DNA from 4 places in the Thermoanaerobacter ethanolicus JW 200 genome. Region 3 is predicted to be linked to each of the others. Evidence: riboswitches for the same ligand, from Rfam matches in the RefSeq annotation. Region 3 holds a riboswitch; each other region holds the start of a gene.
The links. A riboswitch is a leader RNA that binds a small molecule or an ion and turns the genes downstream of it on or off. The one in region 3 is predicted to bind fluoride.
Positions count from the first base shown of each region.

Region 1 (3,185 bases), 950 kb from region 3:
AAACTTAATTGGTACCGGTCTTCTATGTATCGTATAGAGACCTTAAAAGATTCAAAAGGAATTGAAAATGAATATAAACCTTGTGAATTATACGTAGACGAAGAAGCTTTAATATACAGAGGAGACAAAGCATAGGCTTCCATACTAATGTGGAGGCCTATATTTATTATTCAGTACAAGCACAAGACAAACTATAAAATCATATGTAAAAATGAGTATATAAAATTTTATGAAAAGAGTGATCGCTATGAAAGAAGAAAAAGAAGGATTAAATGCTTATTTGCTTGTAATTGTACTTTCGTTGATTCTCTATTTCGGTTTGGGTTATGCAAAACCTGAAGAGCCAGCGATAATAATTTTTCCACTGCCAATAAGATGACATAAAAGTTATAGGGGGAGAAAATACATGTTTTCATCGGATAATTTAGAATCCCAATTGAAAGATTTGCTATTAAAGCTAGGATTAAGGGAAAATAGCGAAGAGAATGGTCAAAAAGAAAATAAGGAGGAGGATAAAGATGAAGAAGGTGGAGAACATCCTGATGTAGATGGAGGGAATGGTGATAAAGGGAATGGGGAAAATGGTGAAAAAGATAATACAGGTGGAAAAGGAGGAGATGAAAAAAAGAAGGGAGTCTTAACCCCTTCACAGATAATGGTTATTTTAGGTATACTTAGCGGAGCTTTGGAACCTATCTCAATAATTGTGGATAGAAATCAAAATGTGCAAATTGTTTTATCAGGTACATTGATAGAAAAAATAGAATCAAAAGAGGATACGCAACCCAAAGAAGGGGATTTTTTAGACAACGTAATAAAAGCTTTGTTTTAAAAAGTGTAGTTCAAATATCATTTTTTAGCGCTTATTACTATGAAGGAGCCTTTGCCAAAGCCATATCTTACAGGTTCTTTTTCTTTTATTTCATCAAGTTTTTTAAAAATGGTCTGTGAGAAATTGAAATTTTTAAATCCTGCTTCGTAAAGCAATTCAACTATTTCACTTGTAGAATAAAACGTTGCTTCTTTGTAAAATAGACTTTTTTCTTTATTTGCTTGATATATTTTGCCAATTGTGCTCTCTCTATCTACAAAGCCTATTAAAATTGTACCGCTATTTTTAAGTACTCTAAAACATTCTTTGAAGGATTTTAGCACATCGTCTACAAAACATACAGTCGTCACCATTAAAACAAGGTCAAAAGAGTTGTCTTCAAACGGAAGATTTTCTGCTACTCCATCTACCACATTAAGACCCCGTTCTAAAGCTATTTTTCTCATTTGATAAGAAGGTTCTACTCCGCTTTTTATACCTAGAGGTACTGCAAACTTTCCAGTTCCGATTCCTACTTCCAACCCTTTTTCAAATTTCGGCATAAGCAATTTTACAGCATCTAATTCCGATTGATAGGCGTATTCATTTTTTTCAAACCATTCTTCATATCTGTCAAAATGTTTTTCAAAAGCAGATATTTTAGGCATAATTTCTCATCCTTTCTAAAACTTAAATTTTTATCCACTTTTCTATGCTTATTCTTTGAAAGTCACAGTTTAATAAACCTCCCCTTGCTTTCATTATATCATATAACAAAAAATATAATGCACGCATATCTTTAGCTTTTACTATCTTGCAAAGTTTTTACATTTTGGGTATAATGATATTGACAATTGTATAAAAAGTGATGGAACTCACTTCAACCGCCGAAAGGCTGATAGTTCCTACTTGGTGTAAAAGCCAGTAGGAACTATTTTGCTTTTTAGGGGGTGATAGTAAAGTAAAAATGTCACTCCATATCTGAATTTCGATTATACTGTGGCTAGGAGGTGAGATTATGAAGAAACAATATGACCAGATTAAAAAAAGTTTAGATGTGATATTTGAAAAAATAGAAAGAATATCAAAAGATATCAATATTAAAGCAGTAGGAGAAGCTGTTTCAGAAGTTAAAAATAAATTTTGCAATAATATTTTTTATCTTGTGATATTAGGACAATTTAAAAGAGGAAAATCAACATTTACTAATTATATGTTAGGAGCTGATATACTTCCAACAGGTGTTGTTCCTTTAACATCTGTTATAACAAAAATCCAATATAGCCCTGATATATGGGCAAAAGTTCTATATGATGATGGCAGAAGTGAAAATATTGACATTAAAGAATTGGATTTGTATTGCACAGAAAAAAACAACCCTAAAAACATAAAAGGAGTCAAGGAAATACATATAGGATATCCTTTTGAGTTTATAAGTAATGACGTAGTAATCATAGATACACCGGGAATTGGTTCAGTCTATAAACATAATACAGATGTTGCATATAGTTATATAAATAAAGCTGATGCTGTGATTTTTTTGCTTTCAGTAGACCCTCCTATAAGTGAACTGGAAAGGGAGTTTTTGTCTAAAATATCTGAAAATGTTAATAAAATATTTTTTGTTTTAAATAAAATTGACTATGTAAATGAAATGGAGCTAAAGGAAATAATCAATTTTAATGAAAATATTGTAAGAGAAATTACAAAGAATAATAACATTTCTATTTATCCAATTTCTGCTAAATTGGCATTAGAAGGCAAAATATCAAAAGATAATAAAGCAATTGAAAAGAGTGGAACTCAAAAGCTGGAAAATGATTTGCAGAATTTTTTAATAAAAGAAAAAGAAAAAGTGTTGCTTGAAAGCTATGCCAAAAATATTGAAAGAATTATTTCGATGTGCCAAACTTTTTTTGAAAGCAGTATAAAATTGAAACAAATTCCATTAGAGCGTCTTGAATCTAATATAAAATCTTTTGAGAACTTTATTAAAGAAGTTGAAAAAAGCAAAAAAGAAATATCCTTATTGTTTCAAGGTGATATGAAAAATATTTTACAGAATTTTGATAAAAAGATGGAAGAATATAAACAGTTTATCAGTATAAGAGTATCAGAAAAGATAAAAGGATATTACCACGGTATTCGTGACTTTAGTCGAATTAATCAGAAAAAAGAGCTTGAAAAGTACCTCGAAAGAGCTATTATAGAAGAATTTGAAAAATTAAAAGGTCATATTGAAAGGGATATTGAAGAACAATATAGTAAAGCTTTGTCTATTTATCTTTTAAGGCTCAATGCAGTCATTGATGAAGTAAAAACAGTAGCAAACGAATTGTTCGGCATAAATCTGGAATATTTTAAAAGCGTAGGT
Region 1 is NZ_CP033580.1:2,409,908-2,413,092, reverse strand. It holds gene EB239_RS12140 (bis-aminopropyl spermidine synthase family protein) at 1-135, shown strand, start outside; gene EB239_RS14660 (hypothetical protein) at 230-379, shown strand; gene EB239_RS12135 (hypothetical protein) at 407-832, shown strand; gene EB239_RS12130 (class I SAM-dependent methyltransferase) at 850-1,479, opposite strand; fluoride riboswitch at 1,667-1,726, shown strand; gene EB239_RS12125 (dynamin family protein) at 1,830-3,185, shown strand, end outside.
Region 1: it holds a riboswitch for fluoride, as region 3 does, so the genes downstream of both, EB239_RS12125 (dynamin family protein) here and crcB (fluoride efflux transporter CrcB) in region 3, are expected to answer to the same signal.

Region 2 (3,185 bases), 350 kb from region 3:
AAGGGACATAGCATTGAACAAAGTGTTTAATTCTAAATCCTGTATCAATGCTTCTTCGTTCGAGGGCAATTTTTGTTGCAGGTCAAAATCATGATCTCTATACATAAGTAAAACTTTCATGATTTTATCCTCTCCTTTAAGCAATTATACGTTAGCCTGTATTTTTCAGCAATTGATATGGCGTATGAAAGCCCATCAGGAGGTCTTCTAACAATTTTATATGTGCGCAATGCCGGATTCTCAGGAACTACCGTACTGACCATACTTACAATTTTTTCGCTTAAGAATGCCAATTCATCTATAAATGTTACCCAGACGCACAGCACATCTAATTGTATTATTTTTTCCATTATCTTCTTACTTAAAAATAATGCGTCTTTTGCTGTGGTAGAGGTAAAAATTTCATTCATTATTATAATACTGTTTGATGTCGCATGAGCAAGAATATTGTGAATTCTAAACAATTCATCTTCCAGTTTTCCACGAAGATCTTTAATATTTTCTTCCTTTTCAAAATGTGTAAATAGTTTATCAAAAAGAAAGAGTTGCGCTTCCTTTCCGGGAACAGGGCAGCCTATACTGGCCAAATAATGCAATTGTCCAAAAGTGCGTGCAAATGTTGTTTTGCCTCCCTGGTTCGGACCGGTAATTACAAATATACGCTCTTTACCTTTTAAATAAAAATCATTACAAACAACAGCCGAATTTTCGTTGATGAGTTTATAAGCCAGAGCTAAATCAAATCCTTCGTAATTATAAACTTCCTTGCATTTACTAGATATTTGTGGATAACAAAATTTTAGTCCAGCGCGCTTGAATAGTGCCATATATTCCAAATAAGCAATATAAAATTGTACTTCCCTATCAAAAGTAGCTATTGTCTCGTCTAAATAATCACTATTTTTCATACAATAATTATCAAGATTAGAAAATATATCATGATATAACTGAGCTACTAAATCCAATATTTTTGCTTCGACATGGTTCATATCTGGCCAATCAGAAAATTTGACTTTATAATCCTTTGCTGCTTCCTGTTTGAATTTTTCAAACGTTTTTTCTACTTCTATACTGTAATCAATTTCAGATTCATATTTACGAACCGTCACACGGTTACCTTTTATTAACAAGCAATATTTTACTGTAGACAAATCAGCTTTAAGTTTTTTCGTTTCACTCAGTAGCAGCTGAAAACGGTCAGAATTAATATAATCTATCAAATATTGACGAAATGCTAAAAAACCACGAGATTTTAACTCTACAGAAGACAAGTCTTCTACTAAATCAGTAATTGCATCACAGTAGATTTCTACAGCATCCAAAAACCATCTTTCTTTCTGGTATTTGTAGTAAAGTTTGTCTGCTTGAGCAAGGTGTTTGCGCATTTCTTGCATTTTTTCCGCAAATGATTTTATATCCTCAAGCAAAACTTCATTTTCAAGATCTTGCATTATTTCATGGCGATACTTGATAGTATCAATATCGTTTAAAGGAGTGTAAAAAAACAGTTTTAAATTATATTCTTCTTTGCCTCTTGTTATGACATCTATAATTTGATCAAGATTTAAGTCAACAAAAAAATCAGGCGCTTCGAATGTTTCTTTTTTTACTCCATCTTCGTTTTTTTCAAATAATATGCTATGGAAAGGCATAAGAAAGTACCTCCCTTTCAAAGTTGTAGGCAAATGCACTAAATACAAAAAAGCTGACAACCCCTACGTTTTTACCGTAGAAGCCATCAGCTGTTTATCAGCAGTTCGGATTTTCCAAAAGGGGGCTTCATCCCTTTTTGAATATTATATCACTTTTTTATGAAGCCTGCAAGAATATGTGAAAATTTACTTCAAAGCATAATGTTTATGTTTATTTGTTTAAAATAAAAAGATTTTTGTATTGTTTTATATCCAAATTTTGTAATACTGCTTATTATTCTATAAGTAAACTTAACAATATAAAATACTAGATATCATTATTTTGTAGTATAATGATAATATGAGAAAAATAAATATTCATTCATTTTATGTTTTGGGAGGGATCTTATTGAATAAAGGTAAAAGTATAACATTCAATACTTTAATACATTGGGAAGAATTTCGCAAGCGTATTATAGTTGAAGGCATTATAACAGGTTTCTTTGTTGGATTGATTATTGCTATTTTAAGATATATTCTTGAAAAAACAAATATTCTTGTAATAAGTGTATACAAAATTCTTCATACAAATCCTTACTTGTTAATTGGCTGGATAATTTTCCTTTCTCTAATAGGCTTATTATTGGGTATAATAGTGAAAAAAGAACCTATGATAAGCGGTAGCGGTATACCTCAAGTTGAAGGCATGATTATCGGTTATATAAAAGTTAACACGAAAATAGACTATCTAAAAGGAGAATTTTGAACATTGACAACTGCATAGGCTTAAACATCCAGCCAGAAAAAAGGTAATAAATATTAAACCAATGCTTTAAAAGCATCAGCTGGGAATTTTTGTAAAGTTATCTAATTATACTACTTAAATTTGGGACACTGTTACTTCTAAACCCAACTTGCGAGCTTCGTTAATAATCCGTTTAACGCGAATTATTTCCTGTTTCTTTCGCACTTCATCGAAAATTCTTTCATCATAGTCAGTGTTATTTTTAAGCATAGTATAAATGATAACTAATATTTTCCTGGCAAGTGCTACTACCGCTTTTTTTGTACCACGGCGCTGCTTTACTTTCCAATACCATGTGGCAAGATATGAATCCCTTATGCGGGTTATACTCCATGCTACTTCACACAGTATCCTCTTTATATAAGTGTTTCCTTTTGTTACTCGAGTGGACTTTTTTTTCCCGCACTTTCATTATTACCGGGACTTAATCCTGCCCATGAGCAAATGTGCTCTGCAGTCTTGAATTTATCCATATCTGTACCTATTTCAGCAATTATTGCAGCAGCTGCCGTTACATCTATGCCAGGTATTCCATCTAGCTGTTCAATCTGTCTCTTGTATTTTTCAATCTCAGCATTAATACTCTCTTCTATCTCATAAAGATGTTTATACGTTTCATCTAAATGATTGAGTAAAAGCTTTAAAAATTCTCTTTGATGCTTATTCATTCTACCATTAATTGATAGCTTTATGTCTTCTATTTTACTGCGTGCTCTCCCTCTTACATAATTTTCAACTTCTTTAGCTGT
Region 2 is NZ_CP033580.1:105,620-108,804, forward strand. It holds gene EB239_RS00665 (MutS-related protein) at 1-120, opposite strand, end outside; gene EB239_RS00670 (MutS-related protein) at 117-1,652, opposite strand; fluoride riboswitch at 1,723-1,796, opposite strand; gene EB239_RS00675 (hypothetical protein) at 2,041-2,397, shown strand; partial or broken gene EB239_RS00680 (IS110 family transposase) at 2,512-3,185, opposite strand, start outside.
Region 2: it holds a riboswitch for fluoride, as region 3 does, so the genes downstream of both, EB239_RS00670 (MutS-related protein) here and crcB (fluoride efflux transporter CrcB) in region 3, are expected to answer to the same signal.

Region 3 (3,185 bases):
TAGAAAAAGGACAATTTTTTCTGAGGGAAGAAAAAGAAGAGAAAAATAAAAAAATAAATTCGCCAGAAGAAGAAAAAGAAGAAAACGTGGCATCGCAAATAGTACAGCAAGAGGATATAGATCTAGAAAAGGTGTGGGCTGAAGTAAAAGAAATGATAAAAAAAGAAAGAATAGCTTTGTATGCCTTTATAGAAAAAGGGATTCCTTATTTAAAAAAAGGAACAATTGTGGTAGAATATCCTGAAGAGTATGCTTTATTAAAGGAGGAATTGAGCAAAGCGGAAAACAAAAGTTTTATTGAAGGAATATTAAAAGAACTAGTTGGGAAGGCAATTCCTTTGAAGTTTGAATTAAGAAAAAATGAAGAGGAATTACTTGTACAGCAAGTTAAGGAGTTTTTTGGTGAAGATATAGAGATAATATAATTTTCACAAATAATTCAAAAAAGCATATAAATATTTTTAGAATAAAATTTAGGAGGTTATAGTGTTATGGCAAAAGGCGGATTTCCGGGCGGGTTTAATATAAATAACATGATTAAACAAGCCCAACAGATGCAAGAAGAAATAAAGAAAATGCAAGAAGAGCTAATGCAAAAGACTGTAGAAGCTACTGTCGGTGGTGGGATGGTAAAAGCAGTTGCTAATGGCAGAAAAGAACTTGTAAGTATTGAAATAAATCCTGATGTTGTAGATAAAGATGATGTAGAAACGTTAGAAGACCTTGTATTAGCTGCGGTTAATCAAGCGTTAAGGAATGCAGAAGAAATGATTGCTTCTGAAATGGCAAAGATAACCGGAGGACTAAACATTCCTGGACTGTTTTGAGGTGAAAAAATGAACTATTATTCTACTTCTATAGCGAAGCTTATAGAAGAACTGTCAAAGTTGCCCGGTATAGGTCCTAAAACAGCACAAAGGCTTGCTTTTTTCATAATAAATATGCCTTTGGAAGAGGTAAAAAGCTTGTCTCAAGCGATTATTGATGCAAAAGAAAAGATAAAGTATTGTAGAATTTGTTATAACATAACTGACACAGAGGTTTGTAACATATGTAGTGATAAAGAAAGAGATCATTCTCTTATATGTGTTGTTTCTCATCCTATGGATGTTGTTGCAATGGAGAAAATACGAGAGTATAAAGGAGTGTATCATGTACTTCATGGTGTTATTTCTCCTATAGAGGGCGTTGGCCCTGAAGATATAAAAATTAAAGAACTTTTAGACAGAGTAAAAAATGGAAATGTAAAAGAAGTCATACTTGCTACAAATCCTGACATAGAAGGAGAAGCGACAGCAATGTACATTGCTAAGCTATTAAAACCGTTAGGAATAAAAGTCACAAGGATTGCTCATGGGGTGCCGGTAGGTGGTGACTTGGAATACACCGATGTTGTAACTCTTTCAAGGGCTCTTGAAGGTAGAAGAGAATTGTAAAAGGTATTGCATTTTCATTTGTACTTTATTATAATAAATTTGTAGTAAATAACAGAAGGCGATGGAGCTCGCCATAAATGCGGAAACGCTGATGGCTCCTATTAGGATGATATAAGGCCTAATAGGAGCTTTTTATTGCCCAAAAATGTAAACAGAAAGGGAGATTTTCATGGAATACATCTATATAGGGATTGGAGGATTTTTTGGAGCAGTACTAAGATATTTAATAACAATTTACTTTACAAAGATGTATCACACTGCATTTCCCTTTGAAACTTTTATGATAAATATTTTAGGTTCGTTTTTGTTAAGTTTTATTGCTAATTTTACTATGGATGAGTACAAGGTAAATACTAATTTGAGATTGGCGATAACAACAGGATTTATTGGGGCTTTTACAACATTTTCTACTTTTAGTATGGAAACAATAAATTTATTAAAAGCAGGGAAAGATTATATTGCTCTAAGTTATATAATTTTATCAATATTTGGAGGCCTTTTGATGTCTTATTTAGGATTTGAATTTGCTGACAAAACTTTTGACTTACTAAAGGAGCGGGAGGAAGAACAGTGACAAGTATACTATATGTAGGAATTGGAGGAATTTTGGGAGCAATATTGAGATATGAAATATCGCGGCATATAAAGGAAAACCGAGAGATAGTTATTCCTATCGAAACTTTTATTATAAATGTATTAGGTGCGTTTTTATTAAACTTTTTATCAAGTCCTAAAATAAATGTAAATTTAAGCTATGATGTTAAACTTTTTCTGACAACGGGATTTCTAGGTGCTTTTACAACATACTCAACTTTTTCCCATGAGACAGTAGACTTAATCAAGAATAAAAAATATTTTCATGCATTTATATATATGTCCTTAACAATTATATTTGGACTAATAGGAGGAGTATTGGGATATTATCTCGGAAATTATATGGGAAAATTGATTTGATTGGTGTATAATATATGTCAGTAGAAAATAAATATCAGTTAGGAGGAATAAAATGTGAATTTGAATTATAATAATCTGCTGTCTGCTTTATCTTTGGCCCTTGACGTGCAAGAGTATAAGAACATGGGACATGCAAGAAGGGTGGCTTATATTTCTCTAAGGATTTCTGAGATGCTGAATTTGGATGAAAAAGAAACAAAAAAAGTGTATTATTCTGCTTTGTTACATGATATAGGACAAGGAGATATATACGAAGATTTTAACAAAGACGAATGGTGGAAACACAGTGAAAGAGGAAGTGAAATTGTAAAGAAGTTGCCCTTTGGAGAAAATTTTTCGGATATTATAAGATATCATCATGAAAATTACGATGGAAGCGGACATTTTAAACTAAATGGCGATTCTATTCCTTTAGGAGCTCAGATTGTTTTTATATCTGATCAATTTGATATACGGTACACCTCATCGGTTGGGAAAGAAAGTGAGTATAATATTCGGAATAATATCAAAGAAGGTATAAAAAGTGGTACTGGCAAGATGTTTAATCCCGTGGTTGCAAATGCATTACTTGACCTTACAAGACAAGAAAAATTTTGGCTTGATTATAAATTTTTTGATATAAAAAGTATATTAAAAAGGATTGAACCTAAAGACACGGTTTCAATAGGAATTAATGAATTAGAGGATATAGCAGAGGTTTTTGCACAGATTATCGATAATAGAAGCCGTTTTACCTATAACCATTCTAAAGGTATTTCAAAGTTAGCTTATGAAATGGCTAAGGTGATAGGATAT
Region 3 is NZ_CP033580.1:451,091-454,275, forward strand. It holds gene dnaX (DNA polymerase III subunit gamma/tau) at 1-425, shown strand, start outside; gene EB239_RS02275 (YbaB/EbfC family nucleoid-associated protein) at 492-827, shown strand; gene recR (recombination mediator RecR) at 837-1,436, shown strand; fluoride riboswitch at 1,485-1,544, shown strand; gene crcB (fluoride efflux transporter CrcB) at 1,606-2,010, shown strand; gene crcB (fluoride efflux transporter CrcB) at 2,007-2,390, shown strand; partial or broken gene EB239_RS02295 (HD-GYP domain-containing protein) at 2,445-3,185, shown strand, end outside.

Region 4 (3,185 bases), 940 kb from region 3:
GTAGTGACACTTCCCTCTATTAAACCTACCATTTCTTTACTCAGTCCCAGAATCTGCGTATAAAAAGTAGGCAAAATAGGTACAATCATATCCTGACTTAATCCACCAAAAAATGCAACCCACCCCAAGACTTTAATGTTATTATTCACGTTGTTTTTTATCTCTTTATTTTCCAATTGACTCACCTTCCTTATTTGCCACTCTTGTTTTAATTTTCTCCAAAGAATTTTCAATGATATTTTTTGTTAAAATTGAGAATTTATCTTTGTTTTCTAAAAGAAACCTGTGAGACTCTTCTCCGCCAATCTCTCCAAGAGCCCAAACAATAATCTGTTCAATATATGGGTCCTTTTTACCCCCATTATTGCGTAAATGTTCTATCAATACTTTTTCTGCTTTCTTTATTTTAAGTTCCCCAATTATTTTTGCTGCCATGTAAGCAACATTATAGTCTGGATGATTTATAGCTTTTATAAGTTTTTCACTGTAATCATCCTTTGATATATTTTTAAAATCATATCCGCAATTCGAGCACTTTTCTTCTCCAATTTCAGCTATTTTAAAACACACAGGACATATATATCTCATCATTCATCAACCCTTATACCTAAAGTTTTTTTAAGATATCTATTTTCAGACTCATAACCTTTTAATCTTATTTCAAGTGTTTGGTTGTCACGCATCAACTGAAAATTTTTAAATTTCATTGCAGAGTATTTAGACGCCATAGAAATAAGCTGTCTTCTTAAGTCATCTTCATTAGGATTATCCCTTTCTATTTGATATGCTTTAATCCCCATTTCAAAAATAGCTCTATATGCATCTTCTTCTGTAAAACCATCTTTTTCAAAGTCAGCAACTAACTCTTTGATTTCTTCAAAGCTTTCATCAGTAATTTCAAAAGAAATCCTAATCATAATAGCCACCTCTCAATAATTTCAATGCTCTTTCAAACGAATCCTTGGAGTCATACCATGGTTCATCATGAAATCTATAATCAAATTTTGTTATAAACCATTCAAGATCAGTAATATTTTTTTCAATTGCCGTTTCATTTATTTTAATTATTTTCTCAATTTGTGGTGTAATATCCTTTTTAGCTTCTATAAGCATATTTAGGTGATGAAAACACAATTTAGACAACCCTTCACTATGCTTTTCAACAAATTCTTTATCAGTATGTAAAATATCTATCAATATATGCATCTGGTATTTATCTCTTTCACTTAAATAATCACAAATAAGGCATTTGTTTTTTGTTTCTTTCGCTCTTTTTTTCTTTAAAGACTTACGTTTGTCTGTAATCTGCTGCAATTTATAACTGATATTTGCTTTTAATGCAATTGCCAAACCCAATTTATCATATGAATTATTCAATAATTCCAAATGATAATGGCAGAAATTTGTCTCTCTTATTTTGACATACATTTCAGGGTCTTTTAAAACCTCATCTTCAAACAAATGCTCACAATAGGCTTTTTCTTCGTCTTTTATAATCTTGCATATTGGACAACCTCCCTTATATTTTTCAAAAACCTCATACAATGGAATAAATTCTAACTTCATGCAGATTCTCATCCTCTCTTTTTTGTCAAATAAACAAAAATGGCCTCTACATTCAACAATGTAGAAGCCATTAGCCTTCACGGCAATAAGGTGAGCTTCATCACCGTCATTTAATTTTTCTCTATAATAATATTATACATTTTTTAAACAAAAATACAAGTGAAAAGGCTACATATTAAAGACTGTTTTTCGGTTTGGATTTATGATTTTTGCTTAGCATTTAATAAAGCTTAATTATTTTATCTTTTTATCTAATTATACCACAAAATATCTATGGTATAATTATATTGGATAAACAAAATCTTTATAAAAAGGGGTTAGAATAAAATTGACATCATATGTAAAAAAACGAACATTTACTATATTCGTCTTTCTTACTATCATGTTTTTCGCCCTTATTGTAAGGCTTATATGGATACAGGGTATAAACTCCGAAAAACTTGCCATGGCAGTCGAAAGGCAAAGTACTGCTGATATCATATTAAAGCCTCAACGGGGCAATATTTATGATGTAAACGGGAATATACTTGCCTGTAATGTTCCAGCAGGAGATGTATTTGCGGCTCCTAAATTTATAAAAAACCCAGAAAAAGTTTCTGAAGAACTCTATAAATATTTAAATATGGACAAAGATTCACTTTATAAAATTCTTTCAAATAAAAAATCAGAATGGGCTGTACTTGGCAGGTCCATTCCTCTTGAAAATATAAATAAAATAAAAAGTCTTAACATACCAGGCATATATGTAGAAGATACTTTTATGAGAAATTATCCCAACGGCAAAATGCTATCACAAGTATTAGGGTTCACAGGAATTGATGGCAATGGTTTGTATGGCCTTGAATATTCTTTAAATAAATACTTAAGTGGTGTACCTGGCCGTGAAATCTCTCTTGTAGATGCAGAAGGTAGAAAAGTAGGAGTCCCAAGCAAGCTTTACAAACCTACAAATGGTGATAATATTGTCCTCACAATTGATTCTGTAATACAAAGTTATACAGAAAAAGCTATAAAAAATGGCTATGAAAAGTATAAACCGCAAGATGGTATAACAGCAATAGTTATGAATCCAAAAACGGGTGAAATACTTGCAATGGCTAACTTGCCTGATTTTGACCCAAATAATCCGCAAGATGTACCTTCACAAGAATATTGGTCAAATCCTGCAATATCAAGTATTTACGAACCCGGTTCGGTATTTAAAGTGATAACCGCTTCTGCAGCATTAGAATCAGCTGTAGTTACGCCAAACGAAAAATTCTATGACCCTGGGTATTATATAGTCTCCGGTAGAAAAATTAGAAGTTGGACAGTTTTGGGAGATATAACTTTTTCGCAAGCTATTGAAAAATCAAGTGATACAGTTTTTATGCAGGTGGTAGAACGTTTAGGCCTTGACACTTTTTATAAATACATATATGCTTTTGGTTTTGGCTCGCCTACGGGGATTGAACTGCCCGGCGAAGCCAGTGGAATGATTTTGCTAAAGTCAAAAGTATACCCCGTAGACCTCGCCACTATGTCATTTGGTCAGGGAATTGCCGTGACTCCTATTCAAATGATTACGGCTTTTTCCGCTGTAATAAACGGTGGAAACCTCATGGTTCCACATATTGTAA
Region 4 is NZ_CP033580.1:2,422,914-2,426,098, forward strand. It holds gene EB239_RS12180 (MFS transporter) at 1-176, opposite strand, end outside; gene EB239_RS12185 (HEAT repeat domain-containing protein) at 166-591, opposite strand; gene EB239_RS12190 (hypothetical protein) at 588-917, opposite strand; gene EB239_RS12195 (DUF6062 family protein) at 910-1,566, opposite strand; fluoride riboswitch at 1,621-1,680, opposite strand; gene EB239_RS12200 (peptidoglycan D,D-transpeptidase FtsI family protein) at 1,949-3,185, shown strand, end outside.
Region 4: it holds a riboswitch for fluoride, as region 3 does, so the genes downstream of both, EB239_RS12195 (DUF6062 family protein) here and crcB (fluoride efflux transporter CrcB) in region 3, are expected to answer to the same signal.